DNA from 2 places in the Bacillus sp. EA-CB0995 genome. Region 1 is predicted to be linked to the other one. Evidence: predicted binding sites of a transcription regulator. Region 1 holds the regulator's gene; the other holds the start of a gene.
What was found. Region 1 encodes LexA, which represses DNA repair genes until DNA is damaged. Its sites were predicted from a motif close to CGAACATATGTTCG; they were not measured.

Region 1 (3,175 bases):
TACTTTTAGGGATTGGTGCTTATTATTGTACAGTTTGGTTTAAAACGCTTTTTGTCAAATACGCCAATTGGAATTTAAAAGTAATTAAAGGGGAGTAGATAAAATGAGGAAAATTGTATTCATAGCACTTGTTTGTATTGTGATTGGAGGAATTGGTTTATTTTTTGCAGGATCAGCTTTTTTTATGAAATCTGTGAATGGGTCAGTGGAAACAAAGAAATTGGAACAGAAACAATTTAAAAATGATCAAATTAAAAATATCAACGTTGACACAGATGTAGGAGATGTTGTGATTGAAAAAGGAAAGACTGATTCATTTGAAGTTCGGTATAATGGTGATCAGGAAAAACGAAAGTTAGACGTAAATGAGAAGGGCGAAACGCTACAAGTGGAAGTGAAAACAAAAAAGAAACATATATTTGATTTTTCTTTTTTTCATTTGGTTTCAAAGGTGAAAGTTTAATAGTCGTTGTACCTGAACGCGTATACAATCAAATTGAAATAGAGACAGAGGCGGGAAATATTCAAGTGCGAGACATTCAAAGTGAAAATGTATCCGCACATACAGCAGCAGGTGAAGTAGAAATGAAGCAAATAAAATCGAATAACGTGAATACTTCATCTAGCGCGGGGGATATTGTTTTGCATAAAGTAGAAGGGAAAGTACTTGCAGAAGCAACAGCAGGAAATATAGAGGTAACGCAGCATAACCCGCAATATAGTATTGAAGCGGAGTCAGCAGCAGGAGATGTCAATATTCAGCTACAGGAAGTACCGAAAGATGCCGTTGTAAAGGGCTCTTCTCATGCAGGAGATGTAAAGATTTTCGGGAAAGAAAATAAAGAAATTACATTAGGGAACGGAAAGGTACAGATTAGCGGGGAAACAGCAGCAGGAGATGTGAAAATCAAGACGAACTAAAAAACAGACCAGCTCAGCTGGTCTGTTTTTAGTGTAAATGACGATATACACCAATTACTTTTCCGATAACAGAAACGTTATCTAAAATAATAGGTTCTAAAGAAGAGTTTTCTGGCTGCAAACGGAAATGATCTTTTTCTTTGTAAAAACGTTTTACCGTAGCTTCATTGTCCTCTGTTAAAGCGACAACGATCTCACCATTGTAAGCAGATTGTTGTTGGCGAACAACAACTAAGTCTCCGTCAAAAATACCGGCTTCAATCATACTATCTCCGGAAATGCGTAACATAAATACTTGATCTGAGCCTGAAACGAGGTTTGCCGGAAGTGGGAAATGTTCTTCTACACTTTCAACTGCTGTAATTGGTGAACCAGCTGTAACTTTCCCGACAATCGGTACGTGAACGACTGGTTGTGTATCCGTTTCGATGTTATCGTTTCCTAAAATTTCAATGGCTCTCGGTTTTGTTGGATCGCGGCGAATGTATCCTTTTTCCTCTAAGCGAGATAAATGTCCGTGCACAGTAGAGCTAGAAGCAAGACCGACTGCTTGACCGATTTCACGTACGGAAGGCGGATAACCTTTTTCTTGTACTTTTTGTTTAATGAAGTCGAGAATGTCTTGCTGTCGTTTCGTTAACTTCTCCATGTTTTTTACACCTCGTTTTCTTTAAATTTTCTTACTTGTATTATAACATGTGAAAAAATATTCTACAAACATAAGTTCGAACAAATACTTAGTTTGTGATACACTATGATGTGAAAAGTGAGATAGAGAAGAGGGTATGAAATGAATGCGATTATTTATGCACGTGTGAGCACGACGAAAGAAGCGCAGGAAACATCATTAACACGCCAAAAGGATGAATTATTGCATTTAGCTAAACAGTATCAAATGAATATTGTAAGAGTAGTAGAAGAGAAAGCGAGTGGATATAACATAGAACGAGATGGTATTTTAGAAGTGTTAGATACCATTCGTGATGAACATGTTGACGTGCTTCTCATTCAAGATGAAACACGTCTGGGGAGAGGGAATGCGAAAATCGCCTTAATGCATTGTTTACACAAAGAAGGAGTAAAAGTATATACACATGCACATAATGGCGAATTACAGCTTTCTGACGCAGATTCAATGGTACTTGATATTATTGGTATAGTAGAAGAATACCAGAGAAAGATTCATAATTTAAAGATTAAACGTGGAATGAAGCGAGCTGTAGAAAATGGATTTCGTCCAGAGAAAAATTTAAAGAATCGTCATTTAAGCACAGGTCGGGAGAAAAAGAAGTGCCTATCGAAGAGATTGTTCGTCTGCGCCGCAACGAATTAACATTTGAAGAAATTGCAGCAACGCTTCGTGGTTTTGGTCATGAAGTATCAAAAGCGACTGTACATCGCCGGTATGTAGAGTATACGAAGCAATTGCTTGATAAACAAGAGTAACTATTGTATGATAATAATCAGTTTTTAGTAGAAAGGGGATTCGAGATGCTAAGTCACGAACTCATTGAACGCATTAATTTCTTAGCGAAAAAAGCAAAAGCAGAAGGTTTAACGGAAGAAGAGCAACGTGAGCGTCAATCGCTCCGTGAACAATATTTAAAAGGTTTTCGTCAAAACATGTTAAACGAATTGAAATCAATCAAAGTTGTTAACGAAGACGGTAAAGACGTTACGCCGAAAAAGTTAAAAGAATTAAAAAAACAAAATAAAGCAAAGTTAAATTAAAAGATGGGCGCAGTCCATCTTTTTTAAGTTTGATAGGAAAATTCATTATTTAACAACTTTCCAATTATGATTAGTCATCGCTTCGATTGTTTTTCGTTCTAATATGTAATTTGCAATGAGCTCAGACATATCAATTGGTATATCTTTTATAATGGGCTTATTTTGATACATTACGTAATTTCCGCCACCACTTGCACGATAATTGTTCATGACAACGTCATACTCTTGATGCAAGTGAAGAGGAGACCCTTCATATTGTAGGGAAACGACTCTTTCCCCAACTGGTTTTGAAATGTTTAATATGTATGAAATTCCTTCCCACATATCGTAATTATAATGCTGCGGTTTTGGTTTGATATATGAAGGGTTTACAATGATATTTCCATCTGTATCTAACGAGAAATATTTGGCAGATAGCTCAAGGGCCTCTTTTATATCTTTTCCTGTAACACGAATGACCTTTAGAGTATTGGGATAAATATAATTCGAAACAATATCTCTCATTGTAATGCGGTTTGGAAAG
Region 2 (3,175 bases), 1.4 Mb from region 1:
TTTTCAGGTTTTACATAGAAAGCACCAACACCGATGAATAGAAGAACAACAAATAATTTGATAGCTACCATAATAGCGTTAAAACGAGCTGATTTTTTTGCGCCTCTTGTTAATAACAATGTCATGATGAAAATAATGCAAATTGCTGGTACGTCTACATATGTTCCAGCCGCAGGGTTGTAAGCGCTTGTTAAAGCATGCGGCAGTTTAATGCCAAATCCAGCTAATAATCCTTGGAAATATCCTGACCAACCAGATGCAACGGCTGAGGATGCCAATCCGTATTCTAGAATTAAATCCCATCCTAAAATCCAAGCGATTATTTCTCCAAATGTTGCATAGCTGTAAGTGTATGCACTACCTGATACTGGTACAGTTGAAGCGAATTCGGAATAACATAGTGCCGCGAATACGCAGGCTAAACCGGATAAAATAAACGATAAAATAAGTGCTGGTCCTGCATGCTCGGCTGCGGCAACGCCGGTAAGAACGAAAATACCTGTTCCGATAATGGCGCCGACTCCTAACATTGTTAAATCAAATGCTCCTAAATCCTTTTTTAAAGAAGCTCCTTTCTGCTGTGATTGTGCTAACATTGCGGAAATCGATTTTTTTCGAAATAGATCCATATAAATCCCTCACCCTCATAGTTGTTATAATATTCTGAACATTAAGATCAAGTTGTCGTATAATGTCGAATCTTTAAACGTATTGTAATATGAAAAATGGGCATTGTAAATATAAAATTTTTAGAAAATTCTACCTATACAAAAAACGATGGACTTCTTGTCGATATTTGTATAGGTGTTTTTATTGCTACGACAAGTTATTTCATTTTGAATGATAGTATCAAGTCAAAATGGGCTGGAGAGGATCAAGATGAGAAAAGGAATTGTCTTATTGTGCTTTCTATTTTACATAGGCGGTTTGGCTGGTTGTTTGTCTTCTGTAAAAACAGTAGAAGATAATCGGAAACAAGGTGAAGCGAAAGTTGATAAAAAGAATGATATCGTCGTAAAAATAGGTGGGGAATCTAATTTAGATAGGTTTCAGCAGTTTCTGACCCATGTGAAAAGCGGCAAAGCTGATAAAGTGCGTATTGTGAATTATACAGATGAAGGAGATCCTATTTTTCAAACATTCGATTATGATGGAATCAATATAAACTATCTTTTTGATGATCCCAACGATAAATTTGGAGGAAGTCATAAAGGAAAAAAGTGATGTGTGTAAAGGGATCATGGAAGAAAAAAGCGGTGAAGACGTAAGCTATAAATTAAGTGAATGTAAAGAAAATCATGAGTATATCAGTTATTTTTGCTGAAGGTACCTCATGAATAACCATGGAAAGATGCTTAGTAAATAAGCCTCTTTTTTGTTATTACATATTAGATTTGTAGAAACGCTGTCGAATTGTTTATCGAATACCTGTTCGTTTTTTTGGTTTTTTTATGAGTATTCGTGGTAAAATGAGAATACAGATTTTTTACGAGGAGGGCGGATTTATTTGGAACATCAATTTGAAATTGTCTCAGAATATTCTCCGCAAGGTGACCAGCCAAGAGCGATAGAGCAGCTGGTAGCTGGGATTAAAAATGGTAAGAAACATCAAGTGTTGCTTGGAGCGACAGGAACGGGTAAGACATTTACGATTTCAAATGTCATTAAAGAAGTGAAGAAGCCAACACTTGTAATGGCTCATAATAAAACGTTAGCAGGACAGCTATACAGTGAGTTGAAAGATTTCTTTCCGAACAATGCGGTTGAATATTTTGTTAGTTACTACGACTATTATCAACCGGAAGCGTATGTACCACAAACCGATACGTTTATTGAAAAAGACGCACAAATTAATGATGAGATTGATAAATTGCGTCACTCAGCGACATCGGCTTTATTTGAACGAGATGATGTCATTATTGTAGCGAGTGTATCTTGTATTTACGGTTTAGGTTCTCCAGAAGAATATAGTGAGCTTGTTGTCTCTTTACGTGTTGGTATGGAGAAGGAACGCAATCAATTGCTTCGTGAACTTGTTGATGTGCAGTACGGCCGTAATGATATTGACTTCCAGCGTGGAACGTTTCGCGTGCGCGGGGATGTAGTTGAGATTTTTCCAGCATCCCTTGATGAACATTGTATTCGGATTGAGTTTTTTGGCGATGAGATTGATCGTATTCGAGAAGTGAATGCATTAACAGGTGAAGTATTAGCAGAACGTGAGCATGTGGCAATCTTCCCGGCATCTCACTTCGTTACACGCGAAGAAAAAATGAAAGTTGCCATTGAAAATATTGAAAAAGAATTAGAAGAACGTTTAAAAGAATTAAATGATAACGGTAAATTGTTAGAAGCGCAGCGGATAGAACAGCGGACACGTTACGATTTAGAAATGATGCGTGAGATGGGTTTCTGTTCAGGGATTGAGAACTACTCCCGTCATTTGACGCTCCGTCCAGCTGGTTCAACACCATATACATTATTAGATTATTTTCCTAAAGATTTTCTTATCGTGATGGATGAGTCGCATGTATCAGTGCCGCAAGTAAGGGCGATGTATAACGGAGATAAAGCGCGTAAGCAAGTGCTTGTTGATCATGGATTCCGTCTGCCATCAGCGCTAGATAACAGACCGCTTATGTTTGAAGAGTTTGAAGAGAAAACGAATCAAGTTGTGTACGTATCAGCAACACCGGGACCGTATGAATTAGAACATACACCGGAAGTTGTGGAGCAAATTATTCGTCCAACTGGGCTTTTAGATCCGCAAATTGATGTGCGTCCAATCGAAGGACAAATTGATGATTTATTAGGAGAAATTCACGATCGAATTGCAAAAAATGAGCGCGTTTTAATTACAACATTAACAAAGAAAATGTCAGAGGATTTAACTGATTACTTGAAGGATGTTGGTATTAAAGTAAATTATTTGCATTCTGAAATTAAAACATTAGAACGGATTGAGATTATTCGCGATCTTCGTCTAGGAAAGTTTGATGTGCTTATTGGTATTAACTTACTTCGTGAAGGACTCGATATTCCAGAAGTGTCGCTTGTAGCAATATTAGATGCAGATAAAGAAGGATTCCTTCGTTCAGAGCGTTCGCTTATTCAAACGATTGGCCGGGCAGCACGTAATGCAAATGGTCATGTTGTGATGTATGCGGACCGAATT

Region 2: a site for LexA is predicted at 1,422-1,435, ahead of uvrB (excinuclease ABC subunit UvrB). Genes of this name have one in related genera too.

What each region holds. Positions count from the first base shown of each region.
Region 1 is NZ_CP169269.1:1,982,849-1,986,023, forward strand. Features, by position in the region: gene ACEWFJ_RS10350 (HAAS signaling domain-containing protein) at 1-98, shown strand, start outside; gene ACEWFJ_RS10355 (DUF4097 family beta strand repeat-containing protein) at 104-463, shown strand; gene ACEWFJ_RS10360 (DUF4097 family beta strand repeat-containing protein) at 463-921, shown strand; gene lexA (transcriptional repressor LexA) at 950-1,570, opposite strand; partial or broken gene ACEWFJ_RS10370 (YneB family resolvase-like protein) at 1,712-2,367, shown strand; gene ACEWFJ_RS10375 (DUF896 domain-containing protein) at 2,413-2,652, shown strand; gene ACEWFJ_RS10380 (bifunctional metallophosphatase/5'-nucleotidase) at 2,698-3,175, opposite strand, start outside.
Region 2 is NZ_CP169269.1:584,716-587,890, forward strand. Features, by position in the region: gene ACEWFJ_RS03020 (amino acid permease) at 1-629, opposite strand, end outside; gene ACEWFJ_RS03025 (DUF4362 domain-containing protein) at 880-1,224, shown strand; gene uvrB (excinuclease ABC subunit UvrB) at 1,508-3,175, shown strand, end outside.